DNA from 4 places in the Rhizobium azibense genome. Region 2 is predicted to be linked to each of the others. Evidence: predicted binding sites of a transcription regulator. Region 2 holds the regulator's gene; each other region holds the start of a gene.
The links. Region 2 encodes LexA, which represses DNA repair genes until DNA is damaged. Its sites were predicted from a motif close to TGTTCNNNNTGTGTTCNG; they were not measured.
Positions count from the first base shown of each region.

Region 1: the regulator LexA is predicted to act here: its motif matches at 1,721-1,738, upstream of EV130_RS13940 (ribonuclease T2 family protein).
Region 3: the regulator LexA is predicted to act here: its motif matches at 2,527-2,544, upstream of dnaE (DNA polymerase III subunit alpha).
Region 4: the regulator LexA is predicted to act here: its motif matches at 3,198-3,215, upstream of EV130_RS33345 (ATP-dependent helicase).

Region 1 is NZ_SMBJ01000005.1:148,923-153,453, reverse strand. It holds gene ettA (energy-dependent translational throttle protein EttA) at 1-616, opposite strand, end outside; gene EV130_RS13940 (ribonuclease T2 family protein) at 971-1,705, opposite strand; gene EV130_RS13935 (alpha/beta hydrolase) at 1,855-2,823, shown strand; gene EV130_RS13930 (DMT family transporter) at 2,798-3,748, shown strand; gene caiB (succinate--glutarate CoA-transferase) at 3,768-4,531, shown strand, end outside.
Region 2 is NZ_SMBJ01000012.1:100,921-105,451, reverse strand. It holds gene gltA (citrate synthase) at 1-405, opposite strand, end outside; gene lexA (transcriptional repressor LexA) at 1,650-2,366, opposite strand; gene EV130_RS26750 (VOC family protein) at 2,573-3,451, shown strand; gene kdsA (3-deoxy-8-phosphooctulonate synthase) at 3,448-4,293, shown strand; gene EV130_RS26740 (methyl-accepting chemotaxis protein) at 4,316-4,531, opposite strand, start outside.
Region 3 is NZ_SMBJ01000008.1:230,750-235,280, reverse strand. It holds gene dnaE (DNA polymerase III subunit alpha) at 1-2,302, opposite strand, end outside; gene EV130_RS21125 (DUF5680 domain-containing protein) at 2,805-3,269, shown strand; gene EV130_RS21120 (ABC transporter ATP-binding protein) at 3,270-3,953, opposite strand; gene EV130_RS21115 (lipoprotein-releasing ABC transporter permease subunit) at 3,969-4,531, opposite strand, start outside.
Region 4 is NZ_SMBJ01000005.1:208,564-213,094, forward strand. It holds gene EV130_RS14205 (DUF488 domain-containing protein) at 1-23, shown strand, start outside; gene EV130_RS14210 (hypothetical protein) at 99-446, shown strand; gene EV130_RS33345 (ATP-dependent helicase) at 564-3,155, opposite strand; gene EV130_RS14225 (efflux RND transporter periplasmic adaptor subunit) at 3,506-4,531, shown strand, end outside.

The DNA.
Region 1 (4,531 bases), on a different contig from region 2:
CGGAACCTGGATATTCGCGCAAGTGCTTTTCGAGCCAGGCGATCGTCTCGGCATCGAGATGGTTCGTCGGTTCATCGAGAAGCAGCAGATCCGGCTGGGCAAGCAGCAGGCGGCAGAGCGCCACGCGGCGCTTTTCGCCGCCCGAAAGATTGTCGACTGAAGCATCGCCCGGGGGGCAGCGCAGCGCGTCCATCGCCATTTCGACCTGGCTTTCCAGGTCCCAGAGGTTCTGGCTGTCGATAATGTCCTGGAGCTTCGCCCCCTCTTCCGCCGTCTCGTCGGAATAGTTCATCATCAGTTCGTTGTAGCGGTCGAGGATCGCCTTTTTGGAAGCCACACCTTCCATGACGTTTTCGAGCACCGTCTTCGACGCGTCGAGCTGCGGCTCCTGCGCCAGGTAGCCGAGCGTTGCGCCTTCGGCGAGCCAGGCTTCCCCGGTATATTCCTTGTCGAGACCGGCCATGATGCGCAGAACGGTGGACTTACCGGCGCCGTTCGGGCCGAGGATACCGATCTTGGCATCGGGGTAGAAGGAAAGGTGGATGTTCTCCAGCACCTTCTTGTTGCCATAGGCCTTGTTGAGGCCGGCCATATGATAGATGAACTGACGTGCCATTATACGCTGCTCCGGGCGGAAACTTTGAAAACCGTGGCCGCTATGTAGGCGAAAGCCGGCGTTCGGGCAACGCCGAAACCGGCTTTGTGAACGGCAATCGATTTGGCTGCGTTCGAAAAACAAGACAACGCAGGGATTTCCTCGGTTCCCGTCAGGCTTTCCGCCCAGTCGCATGAAACAGCCTAGGCAAACGTGAGGCCGGCCACGACTTCGAACACCAGCTGGTGACGAATTCGGCCTCGTATCCGTCCGAGTATCTCTGGTAGGCCTCCCCGACGCTTCCGAAGTCATAAAGCCGCATTTCTTTTCCCGCTCTTGTTCGAGCTGCGCTCGATCCATCCGTGCGATGAACTCTCAGAACCCCGCAGCGTCGACAACGCCTTCGTCGCAGCCGAAGGAGGTGCGGCCGGCGTCTTGCATGAGTTTCGCAAGGCCAGCGCCGGCGCCGACAACCGAGCCCGCGTCCTCCGACAGCCCGATCGTCAGCTCGGCGATGACACGCACGTCGCCTGCGCGCCGGCAGTTCATCTTCACACGCTCGCCTGCACCTGCACCGAAGCTCTTGTCGAAAGCCGCCTTGATCTGATCGGCATTGACCTTCTTGCCGACATTTGCGGCAAAGAGATCGCGAACGGCCGAGCCGTTGAGGTCATCGATCAGGCGGATCGCCACGTTGAAATAATCGTCGGCGCTCATCTTCGTGCAGGTGCCGTGCTTCGTCCATTCATGCCGCTCAAGGCCCGATTGCGATCCGGGCATGGCCCTCGCAAGGGCTGACGCATTCTCGATCGTCAGCTTGACTTCCGGCAGCCTTTTCCAATCCCCGTCTTTATCGACTGCCTGCAGCTCCTTCGGTACACCGCAGTAATTCTGCCGCAGCGGCCAAAGGCCGTGGAGCGAAAAATTCGTCGCGTCGAAACGGTCCTTCGTCTGGGTCCTGCATTCCGGCTTCCTTTGGTTTACCTGGCAGAATGCCGGCTGCCAACTTGCAGCAAGGATGAAGCGCGTGCCCTCATCCTGAGCAACCGCAAAGCCGGCCATGACGGTCGACAGAACAAACGCCACCAAACGCACAAACACCCTGCTCATCGCAACTCCCGCAGACAGAACAATTCGCGAACGAATAGACCCGAAGCCCGAGGTAGTGCAACCCGGACTCGCAGGAAATTCCACAGCAAACATGCGTCAGGATGTTGCATTTGGCCCGCGATCTGCTCTTTTGCAGCGGGAGGATGGAAATGTTTTCGAAAACACAATGGCTTAAGGCGCCTGAGGCGATGCTCGCCTTTCATCATGAGGCGGCCTGCGGCCGTCCGCGGGGCATCCTGCTGATCTCCCACGGACTTGCTGAACATTCCAGGCGCTACGCACGCTTCGCCAAGGCGATGGCCGCACGCGGCTATCATGTCTATGCCCACGACCACCGCGGCCACGGCGAAACCGTGGCCAACGGCGCGCCGATCGGCCAATTCGCCCGGCGCAACGGTATGCAGCAGGTCCTTGCCGACATGGTCGCCATGCGCGACTATGCGGCAAGATTTCATCCGAACCTTCCCGTGATCCTCTTCGGCCACTCCATGGGCGGGCTGATCGCCCTCAATGTTGCGGTGACCTATCCGGAAAAGTTTGATGCCGTGGCCGTGTGGAATTCGAATTTCGCTGTCGGTCTGACAGGCAGGGCCGCGCAAGCCATCCTGCTTGCCGAGAAAGCCCTTAAGGGTTCCGACGTTCCGAGCGCCCTCATGCCGAAGCTCACCTTCGACGTCTGGGGCAAATCCATTCCCGGCCACAGGACTGCATATGACTGGCTCTCGCGCGATCCGGCCGAAGTCGACAAATATATCGCCGATCCGCTCTGTGGCTTCGATGCTTCCGTTTCTCTCTGGCTCGATATTATTCAACTCACCTTTCGCGCGCCGCAGAAGCGGCACCTCGAGAGGCTGCGAAAGAACCTGCCGATCCATCTCGTCGGCGGCGGAAAGGATCCGGCGACCGATGGCGGAAAAGCCGTGATGTGGCTGTCAAACCATTTGAAACAGCATGGTTTCTCCCGTATCACCACCGAAATATATCAGGACAAGCGGCACGAGACTCTGAACGAGATCGGCGCCGAAGCGGCGATTTCGGCGTTTGCCGATTGGTGCGATTGCGCAACCGCAAGCCCCGACGAGCGGACCGGAAATGAACAGTGCGATAACAAAGAATAGCTCCTCCGAAGTCAGCATGGGCCTCATGCTCATGTTTTTTTCGGTGCTCGTATCGCCGCTGATCGATATTTTTTCCAAGCTTGCCATCACGACGGTTCCGTCTGCGGAGATCACCGCAGCACGCTTTGCCATACAGGCTCTGTGCATGCTTCCCATTGTCATCTGGCGCAAAAAACTGACGGATTCGTCTTTGAGGCAGAGCCTCTTCCACGCAATTCGCGGCGCCATCATCACGATATCGATGATCTCGTTCGTCACCACGCTCAAATACATGGCAGTTGCAGATGCGATCGCGATCTTCTTCGTCGAACCCATCATCCTCACAGTCCTGAGCAGCCTTTTTCTGGGCGAGACAATCGGCTGGAGGCGCTACACGGCCTGCGGGATCGGCTTCTTCGGCGCGATCCTGGTCATTCAGCCAAGCTTCCAGGAAGTCGGCTACGTGGCGTTGTTGCCGGTCGTCAGCGCAGTCTGCATCGCCATCTCCGCGATGATGAACAGGGCCCTGGCGCAGCGCGAGGACCCATGGGTGATGCAGTTTCACATGGGCCTGTGGGGTCTTTTCATCTGTGCTGTCCTGCTTTTCTTGGCTCGTGGAAGCGGCTCGGATGTGTTCGAACCGGTAGCGCCAACCACGATGGGTCTCGTCTGGCTCCTTGGCGTCGGCGTAACGGCCGCGATTGCCAGCATTCTCGGCGTCTATGCCTATCGCTCCGCACCCGCCTCGACTTTAGCGCCGCTGCAATATTTTGAGATCGTCTCGGCCACGATCTTCGCATGGCTGGTTTTCGGCGATTTTCCCGACGCCATCAAATGGCTGGGAATTCTCATCATCATTGCATCGGGACTTTACATCATCTGGCGCGAGCGCCGCTTTGCATCCAAACCCGTATCCGATACATCTGAGGCAACGCGGGCACCATGATCCGTTTCCGGGGAGGAACATGACGGAAAGTAGCAAGAAACCGCCGCTTGCCGGCTTCAGGGTCATCGAGCTCGCCCGCGTCCTGGCAGGCCCCTGGGCCGGGCAGATATTGGCCGATCTAGGCGCAGACGTCATCAAGGTCGAAAATCCGGAAGGCGGCGACGATACGCGCCAATGGGGGCCGCCCTTCGTCGAGGGCGGCGACGGCGAAAACCTTTCAGCCGCCTATTATCACTGCGCCAATCGCAACAAGCGCTCTGTCACGGCCGATTTGAAGACCGAGGAAGGCCAGTCGCTGGTGCGACGCCTTGCGGCAACGGCCGATGTCCTGATCGAAAATTTCAAGCTCGGTGGCCTCGTCAAGTATGGGCTCGACTACGAGAGCCTGCGCAAGATCAATCCCAAGCTCGTCTACTGCTCCATCACCGGCTTCGGCCAGTCTGGCCCCTATGCCAGCCTCGCGGGCTATGACTACATCGTCCAGGGCATGTCCGGCTTCATGTCGATCACCGGCGAGCCGGATCGCCAGCCGATGAAAGCAGGTGTGGCCATCGCCGATATCTTCACCGGCATCTATGCTGTCGCGGCAATCGAGGCAGCCCTCATCCATGCGCTGAAAACCGGCAAAGGCCAGCTTGTCGATATGGCATTGCTCGACGTGCAATCCGCCGTGCTCGCCAATCAAAACATGAACTACCTGATCTCCGGCCGCGCGCCGGCGCGGCTCGGAAACGCCCATCCGAACATCTCGCCTTACGAGGTCGTGCCGAGCGCGGACGGTTA
Region 2 (4,531 bases):
CATGACGGCCATCGGATGGGCGTCGCGACGGAAGCCGGTGAAGAAGCGAGACATCTGCTCGTGCACCATGGTGTGATGCGTGACGCGGTAGTCGAAATCCTTCTTCTGAGCAGCCGTCGGCAATTCGCCGTAAAGCAACAGATAGCAGACTTCCAGGAAGTCGCCATGTTCGGCAAGCTGCTCGATCGGGTAGCCGCGATGCAGCAGGATGCCTTCATCGCCGTCGATATAGGTGATCTTCGATTCACAGGAAGCGGTCGAGGTGAAACCAGGATCGTACGTGAAGGAACCGGTGTTTTTATAGAGTGCACCAATATCGATGACATCAGGACCGATCGTTCCGCTTTTCACGGAAAGATTGGCGGTTCTGTCGCCGATTTTGATTGTTGCGCTTTGATCCGTCATGCTGATCCTCCAAACTGGCGGCGGCGCCATAAAAGCGCCATAGGGTTAAGCGTCCTCTCCGATAGCTATATGATCACGGCGCCAATGCCAAGTTACCGTGGCGCCATTTTGTGCATTGCAGTATCAACTTTTAGACACTCCTGCGATGTCGGAGGCGCATAGCGGAAGCCAATGATTTAATTCGGCTTTTTGTAATCCGATTTTTCGGTCTTTTTTCAATCGATTATTGCTGTTGAGACGCCCGCAGGGCTGCATTTAGGTTGTATTCCAGGGTGGCGAGCCCTTGGTGCATGCCTTGAGTTGAAAACGAGCGAGCTGCAAAATCGGCTTTCGCAAAATATAGCCGGCATGTAGTGCCATCCTGCTCTTTGCGCTTTTGGTATACGGGAGAAGCCTTCGGCAAACACAGGGCTCTCGCCTGCCAATAGCGCCACCGATCAGCCATTGTGGCGGCATTGCGAGGTCCCTCGGGGGGGCGGTAATTGGCGACCAAGGAGGCGCTTACGGCTTCAAGAAGTAGCCGATACATGCAGCCGGCAGGTGTGACCCACGCAGCCTGTCCGCTGCGGCATCGTCGCTCCAATAAGATACGGTCCTTGCTATCGCGATCACAGGTGCGAAACCCTCCCAAGGCAGGGCATGGGCAGGCTGGCAATCACGCATGCAGGTATGATCATGCAGGCATGATAATGATGAAGGAGATTGTCACAATGGCGGTAAGCGCGCCTGCGGCCGCTGTCTTTTTAGTCGGATAAGCTCAGGGCACGCGCGGAAAAGGCTGAGGCCGAGCCACAATCCGACAAACAACCACGTTGAGCTCGGAAATAGCGATCATATGGAGCAAGACCAGGTTGGTGGAGCGCTTCTTAAGATCGCCGGCGCTGGTCCGGTCACCAGCGCTGCAGCGAAGGCTTGCATATCCCTGCAGCCAGCACGCAGTGCTCACGGCCGCGGTCGCTCAGGTCAAAACACTGAGCATGGCCATGGGCACTGACCGAAGATGCAGCGAAACCTCCGAGCCGCCGCGAACCGATCGCCGCTTCCAGGCCAGAAAAACCGCGCATGGATCCCGCGTGCGCGGAACAGCGCCTGCTGATCCGGCGCAATCCTTCTTGCGGGTGAAAAACCTTACGGAAAACCCGTGCCGTCGAACCGCCCTTTGGACAACGCCTTGGCGAAGCGCGATCGCCCTGGACCCGCCACCACGAGACGCGGCGACGCCTTTCGCGACTACGCGCTGCCGGTCAATGGTAGCGGCGGATTAGGCCGACGAGCTTACCCTGAACCTTGACGCGATCGGGTCCGAAGATGCGCGTCTCGTAGGCCGGATTCGCCGCCTCAAGCGCGATGGATGCACCCTTGCGGCGGAACCGCTTCAACGTCGCTTCCTCGTCATCGACAAGTGCCACGACAATGTCGCCGGGACTGGCGGTGCTGGTATTGCGGATGATGACCGTGTCGCCATCGAAGATACCAGCATCGATCATCGAATCGCCCTTGACCTCAAGTGCGTAGTGTTCGCCGGTACTGAGCATATCGGCCGGAACGTTGATGTCGTGGGTGTTGTTCTGGATCGCCGAGATCGGCACGCCTGCGGCAATGCGGCCCATGACGGGAACCGAAATGGAGCTGTTATGGTCTTCGTTCGCCGGTTTCGGCGCAACGGCCGCAGGTTGCGGCTTGCCGAGGCTGCCCTGGATGACGCTCGGCGAAAAGCCGCGGCGGGGCTGGATGCTCGGACTATAGGCTTCCGGTAGTTTGATCACTTCCAGGGCGCGGGCGCGGTTCGGTAGGCGACGAATGAAACCGCGCTCTTCGAGAGCGGTAATCAGTCGGTGGATGCCGGACTTTGACGCCAGATCCAGCGCATCCTTCATCTCGTCGAAGGATGGCGGAACGCCGGATTCCTTCATACGCTCATGAATGAAGAGGAGAAGCTCCTGTTGTTTGCGTGTCAGCATCGAAGTTTAACCTCAGATTCGTGAAACAAAGCCAGAACAGACACTATATGTTCCATATGTGTTCCGCAAGTGCCTAAATTTTCGTAAAACTTCGTCTCAACTGCGTTCTTTTTCCGAAACTTTTGTTTGCCGGGCAAGCGCTTTCAGCTTGCATTGACCACAGAGCGGCACACATCTTCATCACAGGGAAACGGAGACCTTATGCCATGCTGCATCCGTTGGATCATGTTGTTCTACCGGTCACCAACATCGATCTCGCGCGCGAGCGGCTGGGACGATTGGGGTTCACGGTTGCCGCCGAGGGCCGTCATCCTTTCGGCACGGTGAATGCTTGCGTTTACTTCGCCGACAAGACCTATCTCGAGCCTCTTGGCGTCGCGAATGCGAAAGAATGTGAAGAATCAGTGCGGCACGGAAACGTCTTTGTGGCGCGCGACCAGGCATTTCGTTTCCGGTGCGGCAATGACGGTTTCTCTGCGGCAGCATTCAGCACCGAGGACGCGGACGCCGATCATGCCCATTTCGTGCGTGCGAGAAAGAGCGGCGGCGCGATGCTGGAGTTTTCGCGCCAGATCAAGATGCCGGACGGCTCGCAATCGACAGGCACTTTCAAGCTTGCCTTTGCCGCCGATCTTCGGGCGCCGGATTTCTTCCTCTTTGACTGCCAGCGCATCAATGCCTTTCCGGCCGATCGCAGTGCGCTGGAAAAGCATGCGAATGGTGCAACCGGCATCTCGGAGATCGTGCTAAGCGCCCCCGAGCCTGAAGCCTACGGCTCGTTCCTTCAGTTGGCCCTGTCTACGACGGAAATCGGGCGGACCCCGTTCGGGGTTGCGATCGCAGCAGCGAATGCCAGGATCAGTGTGCTGTCGCCGGAAGGGATGGAGGCTTATTTCGATTCGGCGCCGTTAACCGTGGATAAGGGGCTGAGAGGCAGCGCTATCGTTTTCCGCACCACCGATCTTGCCGTGACAGAAGCGCTTTTGGCTGATAACGGGATGCCCTATACACGCAAGAACAACAGAGTTCTGGTGAAGCCTGCGCCCGGCCAAGGTGCGATCTTCGCCTTCGAGGAGACCCGATGAGCAATACGAATTCAGAAGTCGCAGTCGGCGAAGGTGCCGGCCGCGTGGTATTTTCCAACAGTGGCAAGCTGTCGCTGATCGCAGGGGCATGCGAAATGGAGAGCCGCGACCATGCCTTCATGGTCGCAGGCACGCTCAAGGAGCTTTGCGGCAAGCTCGGCGTCGGGCTCGTCTACAAGACCTCCTTCGACAAGGCGAACCGCTCATCGCTGTCGAGCAAACGCGGCATCGGGCTGGAGAAGGGCTTGGAAGTCTTCGCCGACCTCAAGAAGGAACTCGGCATTCCGGTTCTGACAGATATCCATTCGCAAGAGCAATGCGCGCTGGTCGCCGAGGTCGTGGACATTCTGCAGATCCCGGCCTTCCTCTCGCGTCAGACGGACTTGCTTGTGGCGGCTGCGAAGACCGGCCGTGTCATCAACGTCAAGAAGGGCCAGTTTCTCGCTCCCTGGGACATGAACAATGTTCTTGCCAAGCTGAATCAGAGCGGCAACCCGAACGTTCTGCTTTGTGAGCGTGGCGCATCCTTCGGTTACAACACGTTGGTCTCCGACATGCGCGCGCTGCCGATCATGGCGGCAATGGGAGCTCCGGTCATTTTCGATGCGACACATTCCGTACAGCAGCCCGGCGGCCAGGGCACGACATCGGGTGGGCAGCGGCAGTTCGTCGAGACGCTGGCGCGGGCAGCCGTTGCAGTCGGCGTTGCAGGTGTCTTCATCGAGACCCACGAGGACCCGGACAATGCCCCCTGCGACGGCCCCAACATGGTGTATTTGAACGACATGCCTCGGCTTCTGGAAAAGCTGCTGGCTCTCGACGCCGTCGCCAAGGCGACGTGATACTGGCCGAAGCTGCCCGCAGTCAACGGGCGAGCGCCATCCTTTCGCTTGGGTACGGCCGCGTTGGAGCGGACGCCGTTGCGTCCTCGAGAAGGAAACGGGCCAGCAGGTGATTGAGGTGTATCGCCTCGTCACCGAGCTCGCGGCAGGCGGCACTTGTCTGTTCAACCATCGCCGCGTTCTGCTGCGTGACGCTGTCCATAGTATTGACGGCGGCGTTGATTTCCAGGAGAGCGGT
Region 3 (4,531 bases), on a different contig from region 2:
AGCCGTAGTTTGCGAACTTTGCCAGCAATTCGAAGATATTATCGGCTTGCGGCTTCGACACGCCGTTCTTGATGGCGCCGTCGACAAAGCGTTCACGCTGCTGGTCCATTTCCGCCTTGATCTTCTTGCCCATGGCGCGGCGCAGAAGATCGGCTTCGCCGAGCGAATAGCCGGACAGGACCTGGGCGATCTGCATCACCTGTTCCTGATAGACGATGACGCCCTGTGTCTCCTTGAGCAGGTGATCGATCTTCGGATGGATCGACTCGATCTCTTCGTCCCCATGCTTGCGGGCATTGTAGGTCGGGATGTTTTCCATCGGGCCCGGTCGATAAAGCGCGACGAGGGCGATGATGTCCTCGATGCAGTCCGGTTTCATGCCGATCAACGCCTTGCGCATGCCGGCACTTTCCACCTGGAACACGCCGACCGTCTCGCCGCGCGAGAGCATCTCGTAGGTTTTCTTGTCATCGAGCGGGATCGCGGCGAGGTCCACCTTGATACCGCGCTTGGCGACGAAATCGACCGCGACCTTCAGTACCGTCAGCGTTTTCAGGCCGAGGAAGTCGAATTTAACAAGGCCGGCCTGCTCGACCCACTTCATGTTGAACTGGGTAACCGGCATGTCGGAGCGCGGATCGCGATACATCGGAACCAGCTTCGAAAGCGGGCGGTCGCCGATGACGATGCCGGCGGCGTGCGTCGAGGCGTGGCGGTAGAGGCCCTCGATCTTCTGGGCGATATCGAGCAGGCGCGCCACCACGGGCTCCTTCGCCGCCTCCTCCTGAAGCTTCGGCTCCTCCTCGATCGCCTTGGAGAGCGGCGTCGGATTGGCCGGGTTGTTCGGTACCAGCTTACAGATCTTGTCGACCTGGCCATAAGGCATTTCCAGCACACGGCCAACGTCGCGCAGGGCAGCGCGCGCCTGCAGCGACCCGAAGGTGATGATCTGCGCCACCTGCGCGCGGCCGTACTTCTGCTGCACGTAGCGGATCACCTCTTCGCGACGATCCTGGCAGAAGTCGATATCGAAGTCGGGCATCGAGACGCGTTCGGGATTGAGGAAGCGTTCGAAGAGCAGCGAAAAGCGCAGCGGGTCGACGTCGGTGATCGTCAGCGCATAAGCAACCAGCGAGCCTGCACCGGAACCGCGGCCGGGGCCAACCGGGATATCATGCTGCTTTGCCCATTTGATGAAGTCCGCAACGATCAGGAAGTAGCCCGGAAACCGCATGCGCTCGATGACGCTGAGTTCGAATTCCAGCCGTTCACGGTAATCCTTCTCCTCATAGCCGGGCGACATGCCGAGTGTCGAAAGGCGCATGTCGAGCCCCTCCTCCGCCTGCCGGCGGAGCTCCAGCGCTTCGGCGCGTTCCGCCTCCTCGGGATCGTCGGTGGCACCGGTAAAGCGCGGCAGGATGGGTTTGCGGGTCTTCAGTACGAAGGAGCAGCGCCGGGCGATCTCCACCGTGTTTTGCAGCGCTTCGGGCAGATCGACAAAGAGCTTCGCCATCTCGGCGCGGCTCTTCAAATAGTGGTCCGGCGTCAGGCGGAAGCGGCTGTCGTCCGAGACGATGGCGTTATGGGCAACGGCCATCAGGGCATCGTGGGCATCATAGTCGTCACGCGTCGGGAAAAACGCCTCGTTCGTCGCCACCAGCGGAAGATCGTGCTCATATGCAAGCCCCACGACCCTCTGTTCATGGCGCTTGTCATAGGTTCCGTGGCGCTGCAATTCGACATATAGCCGGTCTGGAAAGAGGTGCTTCAGGGCAAGCAACCGGGTTTGCGCCTGTGCGGAATGCCCCTGCTTCAGTGCCATATCGACGGGACCGCCAAGCGCACCCGTCAGCGCGATCAACCCTTCGGTTCCCGCCTCTTCCAGCCAGTTGGCCCTGATATGGACAGCCTGGTTGTCGTCGCCGCCGAGATAAGCGCGGCTGACGAGATCGACGAGCCGCTCGTAGCCAGCCGCGGTCGCGGCGAGCACGACGATCGAAGGCAGCTTGGGCAGACCCTGCTGGCCGCCGCGCCTTTCTGTCTCCAGGTCGTCCAAATCGATCGACAGCTGGCAGCCGATGATCGGCTGCAACCCCTCCTCCATCGCCTTTTGCGAGAATTCGAGGGCGACGAACAGGTTGTTGGTGTCTGTGATGGCGATCGCCGGCTGGCTATCGCCGGTTGCCTTGTAAAGGATCTTCTTCAGCGGCAGCGCCCCTTCAAGGAGCGAATAGGCCGAGTGGACACGCAGATGCACGAAACCCGGCGTACCACCGACGAAGCCGCTCTCCGCATCCGCCATCTCATACCCTTCCAATCGCCCGAATGAATCGGTTTGCATTGTCGGTGTTGATGAAAGCGATGTCCAGAAGCAGCCCCTTGTGGGGACCGCAAGAATGCGATGCGGTCCCCTGAAAAATTACATTGCCATGAGGATCAATGAAAAGCTGGCAACGAACATCGCAATGGAGGTGAATGCTGCGATATCACGGATCATGTCAGTCATCTGGCTCTCCTTACTCGTTATGTTTCCAATTTGTTCCGCTATTGTTCCGTTGTCAACAGGAATCGTTTCCGCATGGTTAACGGCGGGACGGGACGAGAATTAACGTCATCGCCTCGTTTCTAAGCGGCATCGGCTGCCGACAATGCCGACGGTTCTCCTGCCGGCAAGTTCCAGTCGAACGAGCACCACGCGATCGGTGAAGCGGTCGGTCGAATTGCGGTCATTCGTCGCAAGTTCTCATTTTGTTCTTTACAGCCATACGTTTTTCAGAGAGCTTCAGCGCGGGAGGCCGAAAGCCATGAATCTTGCTGCATTGAACGACTTCATCGTCGAAGCGAAGGCCAATACCTATGTCGGCGGCGGGAAAAAATTGGGCGGCTGCCGCAGCGGATCGCACGACATCGGCTACGAGCGCGAAGACTGGCGCTATCTCGACAGCTATTTCGGCGGAACGGATTTTGCCGGTCAAGAAGTCGTTTGGCTGGGCGGCGAGCCGGTCTGGGTAATGAACTATTTCGGCCGCATCGTCGAGCCGGCCCTGATCGATGGGGACAAGGCAGGCGCCGTCATCAAAGCGGCGCTTTCGACTATGTATGCCGAATACGGGCGCTTCCTGGGCGGCATGGAATTCGAGCATCCCTTCGGCTTTTATGCCGACCACAGCATTGGCGATTGCGATCACTTCAGCGGACGGGAAATCATCATCGTTGAAGAGCGGAGAGCTTACGAGCTGGACTACCGAGGCGGCCTCGTCCGCTGCTGATCAGAACTCGACAACCCTACCGTCGCTGATCGTCACGCGACGGTCCATGCGGCCGGCGAGCTCGTGGTTATGAGTGGCGATCAGCGCTGCAAGTCCTGACTGGCGGACGAGCGCCTCCAGCGCATCGAACACGTAGCTTGCGGTCTCGGGATCGAGGTTCCCGGTCGGCTCGTCGGCCAGAAGCACGGTCGGCGCATTGGCAACTGCGCGCGCAATCGCGACCCGCTGCTGCTCGCCGCCCGAAAGCTCGCCGGGACGATGGCTGGCGCGATGGCCAATACGCATGTAGTCGAGCAGCTGCTTTGCACGTTCGCCGGCCTCCTTTCGCGGCAGTCCGGCGATCATCTGCGGCATCATGATGTTCTCGAGGGCCGTAAACTCCGGGAGCAGATGGTGGAACTGGTAGACGAAGCCAATCTCGCTGCGGCGGATTGCGGTGCGCTTGTCGTCGCTCAGCCCTTCGCAGACTTGACCATTGACAATGACTTCGCCGCCGTCTGGGTGCTCAAGGAGGCCCGCGACATGCAGCAGTGTCGACTTGCCGGTGCCCGAAGGAGCGACCAACGCGACGATCTCGCCGCTGTGAAGGGTAAAATCTGCCCCCTTCAGAATGGTGAGCACGGTATCGCCCTGGCCATAGTGACGCTCGACCCCCGAAAGCTTGAGAACGACGTTCCGTTTCATTGAAATCAGCATTCCTTATTCGTAGCGGAGCGCCTGCACCGGATCGAGCCGCGAGGCCCGCCAGGCGGGGAAAATGGTCGCGAGAAAAGACAGCGCCAGCGCCATGACGACGACAGAGACCGTCTCACCGAGACTCATCTCGGCCGGCAGCTGACTGAGGAAATAGAGTTGCGGATTGAAGAGCACGGTGCCCGTGACCCAGGAGAAGAACTGCCGGATCGATTCGATGTTGATGCAGACGACGACGCCGAGCAGCACGCCGGCAATAGTGCCGACGATGCCGATCGCAGCACCGGTCATGAAGAAGATGCGCATGATGGCGCCGGAGGTCGCTCCCATGGTGCGCAAGATGGCGATATCGCTGCCCTTGTCCTTCACCAGCATGATCAGGCCGGAAATGATGTTCAGCGCCGCGACCAGAACGATCAGCGTCAAGATCATGAACATCACATTGCGCTCCACCTGCAGGGCGGAGAAGAAGGTCTGGTTGCGCTGTCGCCAATCAGTGATGGCGATCTGACGGCCTGCCGCTTCCTCCACCTTTGGACGGAGATTGTCGATATCGTCGGGGTTGTTGG
Region 4 (4,531 bases), on a different contig from region 2:
TCGGGGCGCAGGCCCTCGCCTAGGCGTCGGATAGGCTGACTTGCCGATTCCGGTTTTTTCTGCCTTCCTTGGCCAAGAAGAGCAGCCGGGAGCAAGCAATGACCGAGCCAGGGCCAGAGGAGAAAATCGACGCCACCTTCCGCAACGGCTCGCTGACGGCTGCGGGCATCATTCTCGGCTTTTCGCTGAGCTTCATCAGCCGCTGGGTCTCCAACCCGAATGACTGGAGCAGCATCGATATCCTGCCGATGCTGCTCTTGAGCGTCGGCATCGCCCTGCAGGTGAAGGTCTTCGCCGATCTTTTGGCGCGCGATTCGCTGATTGCCGCCAAGTACGACCGGGCGCGGCGGCTCTTCCTGATCGGGTTGAGCATCGTCGCCATCGGCATCACGATTGCGCTCGTCAACGATATTTTGGGGATGGGCAAGATGCCGATTTTGGGTTGATGCCGCATAAAATAAGATCAAAGCTGTGCGCGACGAACCCGAGCCGCGAAAAAGCCGGCCGTGAAATCAGGGCCGGATCTGGAAGGGACGTCTCGTGCCGCGCTGCCGGACGGCTAGTCAAACCCGTTCCACAAACCCATCCAACACCCGCTTTTGCCCGGCCCGATCAAAATCGATCGTCAGTTTGTTGCCCTCGATCCCGGTAATATTCCCATTGCCGAATTTCAGGTGGAAGACGCGGTCGCCCATCTGGAAGCGGGATGGTTCGGTGGAGGTGGATTTGGCGACGAGTTCGCCGTCGATCATGCGACCCTTGGGGCCGCTTTCGCCGTAGCCGATACGTTCGACGGCGTGGCCCGAGCGCGTGCCCCAGTTGTCGCGGGTGGCATCGGTCCTGTTGGCTTGGGCGCGTTTCCACCCGGGGGTGGAATAGGAATTGGCGAAGGGGTCGGCCTTGTCGAAGCGCGATTGGCCGTAGCCGCCGCGGCCGTAACCGCCGTAGCTCTGCTCGACTTCGGCGACTTCCACATGGGTTTCCGGCAGTTCGTCGAGGAAGCGGGAGGGGATGGTCGATTGCCAGAGACCGTGGATGCGGCGGTTGGAGACGAACCAGATGTGGCAGCGGCGCTTGGCGCGGGTGATGCCGACATAGGCGAGGCGGCGCTCCTCCTCAAGGCCGGCGCGGCCGCTTTCGTCGAGCGAGCGCTGATGCGGGAAGAGGCCCTCTTCCCAGCCCGGCAAAAAGACGGTGTCGAACTCCAACCCCTTGGCCGAGTGCAGCGTCATGATCGAAACGGCGTCGAGGTTTTCGTTCTGCTCGGCATCCATGACCAGTGCGACGTGCTCCAGGAAGCCACGCAACGACTCGAAGCTTTCCATCGAGCGGATCAGTTCCTTGAGGTTTTCCAGCCGGCCGGGCGCCTCCGCCGTCTTGTCGGCCTTCCACATGTCGGTGTAGCCGGACTCTTCGATGATCTGCTCGGCAAGTTCGGTATGCGGAGTCGTTTCAAGCCTTTGCTGCCAATTCCTGAAGCTGTGCACCACGTCGAAAAGCGCTTTGCGCGCCTTCGGTTTCAGCTCGTCTGTTTCGATGATGTCGGCCGCTGCTGCGAGCATCGGGATATCACGGGCACGGGCATAGTCGTGCAGCGCGCGCACGGTCGTCTCACCGAGGCCACGCTTCGGGGTGTTGATGATGCGCTCGAAGGCGAGGTCGTCGGCGGGCTGCGCGACGAGGCGGAAATAAGCCATGGCATCGCGGATTTCGAGGCGCTCGTAAAAGCGCGGGCCGCCGATTACGCGGTAGTTGAGCCCGAGCGTCACGAAGCGGTCTTCGAATTCGCGCATCTGGAAGGAGGCCCGCACCAGGATCGCCATGTCGTTGAGGTCGTGCTGCTTGCGCTGCAGGGCCTCAATCTCCTCGCCGATGGCGCGGGCTTCCTCTTCGCTGTCCCAGGAAGCATGCACCTGCACCTTGACGTCTTCCGGGTCGACGCGGTCGGTAAACAGCGTCTTGCCCAGGCGGCCTTCGTTGTGCGCGATTAGATGCGCGGCGGCGCCGAGGATGTGTTCGGTCGAGCGGTAGTTGCGCTCCAGCTTGATGACCTTGGCGCCCGGGAAATCTTTCTCGAAGCGCAGGATATTGTCCACTTCGGCGCCGCGCCAGCCGTAGATCGACTGGTCGTCGTCGCCGACGCAGCAGATGTTGATGGTGGTTTCCGCGATCTCTTCCCTTTTCGAGGAGATGTCGGGGGAGGCGACAAAGGCGGATGTTCTCGAGCCGGTGTCCGACGCGATATCTCCCTCTGCCCTGCCGGGCATCCCCCCTACCAGGGGCGAGGTCGACTTGCGGCCCGGCCGCTGTGCCAACAGCCGCAGCCACATGTACTGCGCGGTGTTGGTATCCTGATATTCGTCGACGAGGATATAGCGGAAGCGCTGGTGGTATTCCTTGAGCAGGTCCGGGTTCTTGCGGAAAATGGCAATGGGATGCATGAGCAGGTCGCCGAAATCACAGGCGTTCAAGCTCATCAGTCGCGCCTGATAGGCGAAGTAGAGTTCGCGGCCCTTGCCGTTGGCAAAGGCGCGGGCGTCGCCTTCGGGGATGTCGGCGGGACCGAGCCCCTTGTTTTTCCACGTATCGATCATGCCGGCGAATTGCTTGGCCGGCCAGCGCTTGTCGTCGAGGCCCTCGGCCTGGATCAGTTGCTTGATGAGGCGCACGACGTCGTCGGTATCGAGGATGGTGAAATCGGACCGCAGGTTGACGAGCTCGGCGTGGCGGCGAAGGAGCTTGACACCGATCGAGTGGAAGGTGCCGAGCCAGGGCATGCCTTCGACGGCGCCGCCGACGAGCAGCGCGATGCGCTCCTTCATTTCGCGCGCCGCCTTGTTGGTGAAGGTGACGGCGAGGATCTGCGAGGGGAAGGCGCGGCCGGTGCTTAAGATGTGCGCGATGCGGGTCGTCAGCACGCGGGTCTTGCCGGTGCCGGCGCCCGCCAGCACGAGGACCGGACCTTCCAGCGTTTCGACGGCTTCCGTCTGTTCGGGGTTCAGGCCCGCGAGGTAATCCGGTCGCTTGGCGCCGTCGCGGGCAGCCATGGCACGGGCGGCGATCCCTCCGGCTGCAGGCGTAGGCGCCTGCGGCTTGCGCGGGGCCTCGCCCGGTTCTTCGTCGAAGAAGGGGATATCGTCGAAACTATTGCTCATGGCGCGTAATGTAGTGATTCGGGATGGAAAGGCCAGAAAAGATGTTCTTGGTTCATTCCAACCCCTCCAGGAGGAAGGCCGACCGCTGGCGCGCCGGCGCATTCAGGGCGGCGGCAGATGCTTGTCCAGTCCCTAAAGTAGCGATTGTCAGTCGCGAGCCGGAAATACGCTTCCGCTCAAGCAAAAGTGACCTGTTTTCGTGAGGATGGAGATTACAATTCTGTAATGACCGGCACGTGCGCTTGATGGCCGCTTGTAAAGGGGCGATATTGCCGCAGTCAGTGGGGAATATGTCTAAAGCGCTCTTGGGATCGTCCCGGGTCTGACCCTCGGCCCCTTCGGAGACGTGTATGGCCTTTTGGAAGCAGTTTGTTCTTTCTCTTATCGTTATTGCGGCCGGCTTTGCCGGATGGATTTTTCTTGTGCCGGGTGCCGCCGATGTATTGAGAAATGCCGGCGTCCCGCAAAACCTTGTCGCCAGGGTGGCTCCCCCCGTGAAGCCCGGGGGCGATGCGTCGGGTCAGGGCGAGGGCAGCCAGGGCGGACGCAACGGCGGCGGGCGCAACAGCGCCGTTCTGGTCGTGACGCAGGCCGTCGTGCAGGGCGTTGTCAACGACCGGCTGAACGCGATCGGCACAGGCGACGCGATCCGCTCCGTGGCGGTGACGCCGCAGGCAATGGGCACGATCCGTGAGATCCTCATCAAGTCCGGCGACAAGGTCAAGCAGGGTCAGGTGCTTGCCAAGCTCGACAGCGAGGAGCAGGTGATCGCCAAGGGGCAGGCCGAAGTGGCGCTGAAGAGCGCGATCGAGAAATCCAATCTCTATCACAACATCAAGTCCAGCGTTGCGCGCATGGACGTATTCGATGCCGAGATCGCCGAGCAGGGGGCGCGGCTGCAGCTGCAGGCCGCCGAGCTCAATCTCACCCGGCGCAATATCGTGGCGCCGATCGACGGCATCGTCGGCATCGTCCCGGTCAACATCGGCGACAACGTGACCACCAGCACGCCGATCGTGACGCTCGACGACCGCTCGGAAATCCTGGTCGACTACTGGGTGCCGGAGCGCTTTGCCAATACGGTTTCCGTCGGCCAGCCGGTTGAGGTAACCACCGTCGCGCGGCCGGGACAGGCGTTCACCGGAGAGGTCCAGGCAGTCGACAACCGCATCGATGCGGCGAGCCGGACACTGCGCATCCGCGCCAAGATCGACAACCGCGCCGACGTGCTTCGCGCCGGCATGTCCTTCAATGTCAGCATGAAATTCGCAGGCGACAAATATCCGGCCGTTGATCCGCTTTCCGTCCAGTGGGATTCGCAGGGCTCTTTCGTCTGGCGGGTGGTCGACGGCAAGTCGAACAAGGTGCGTGTCAGC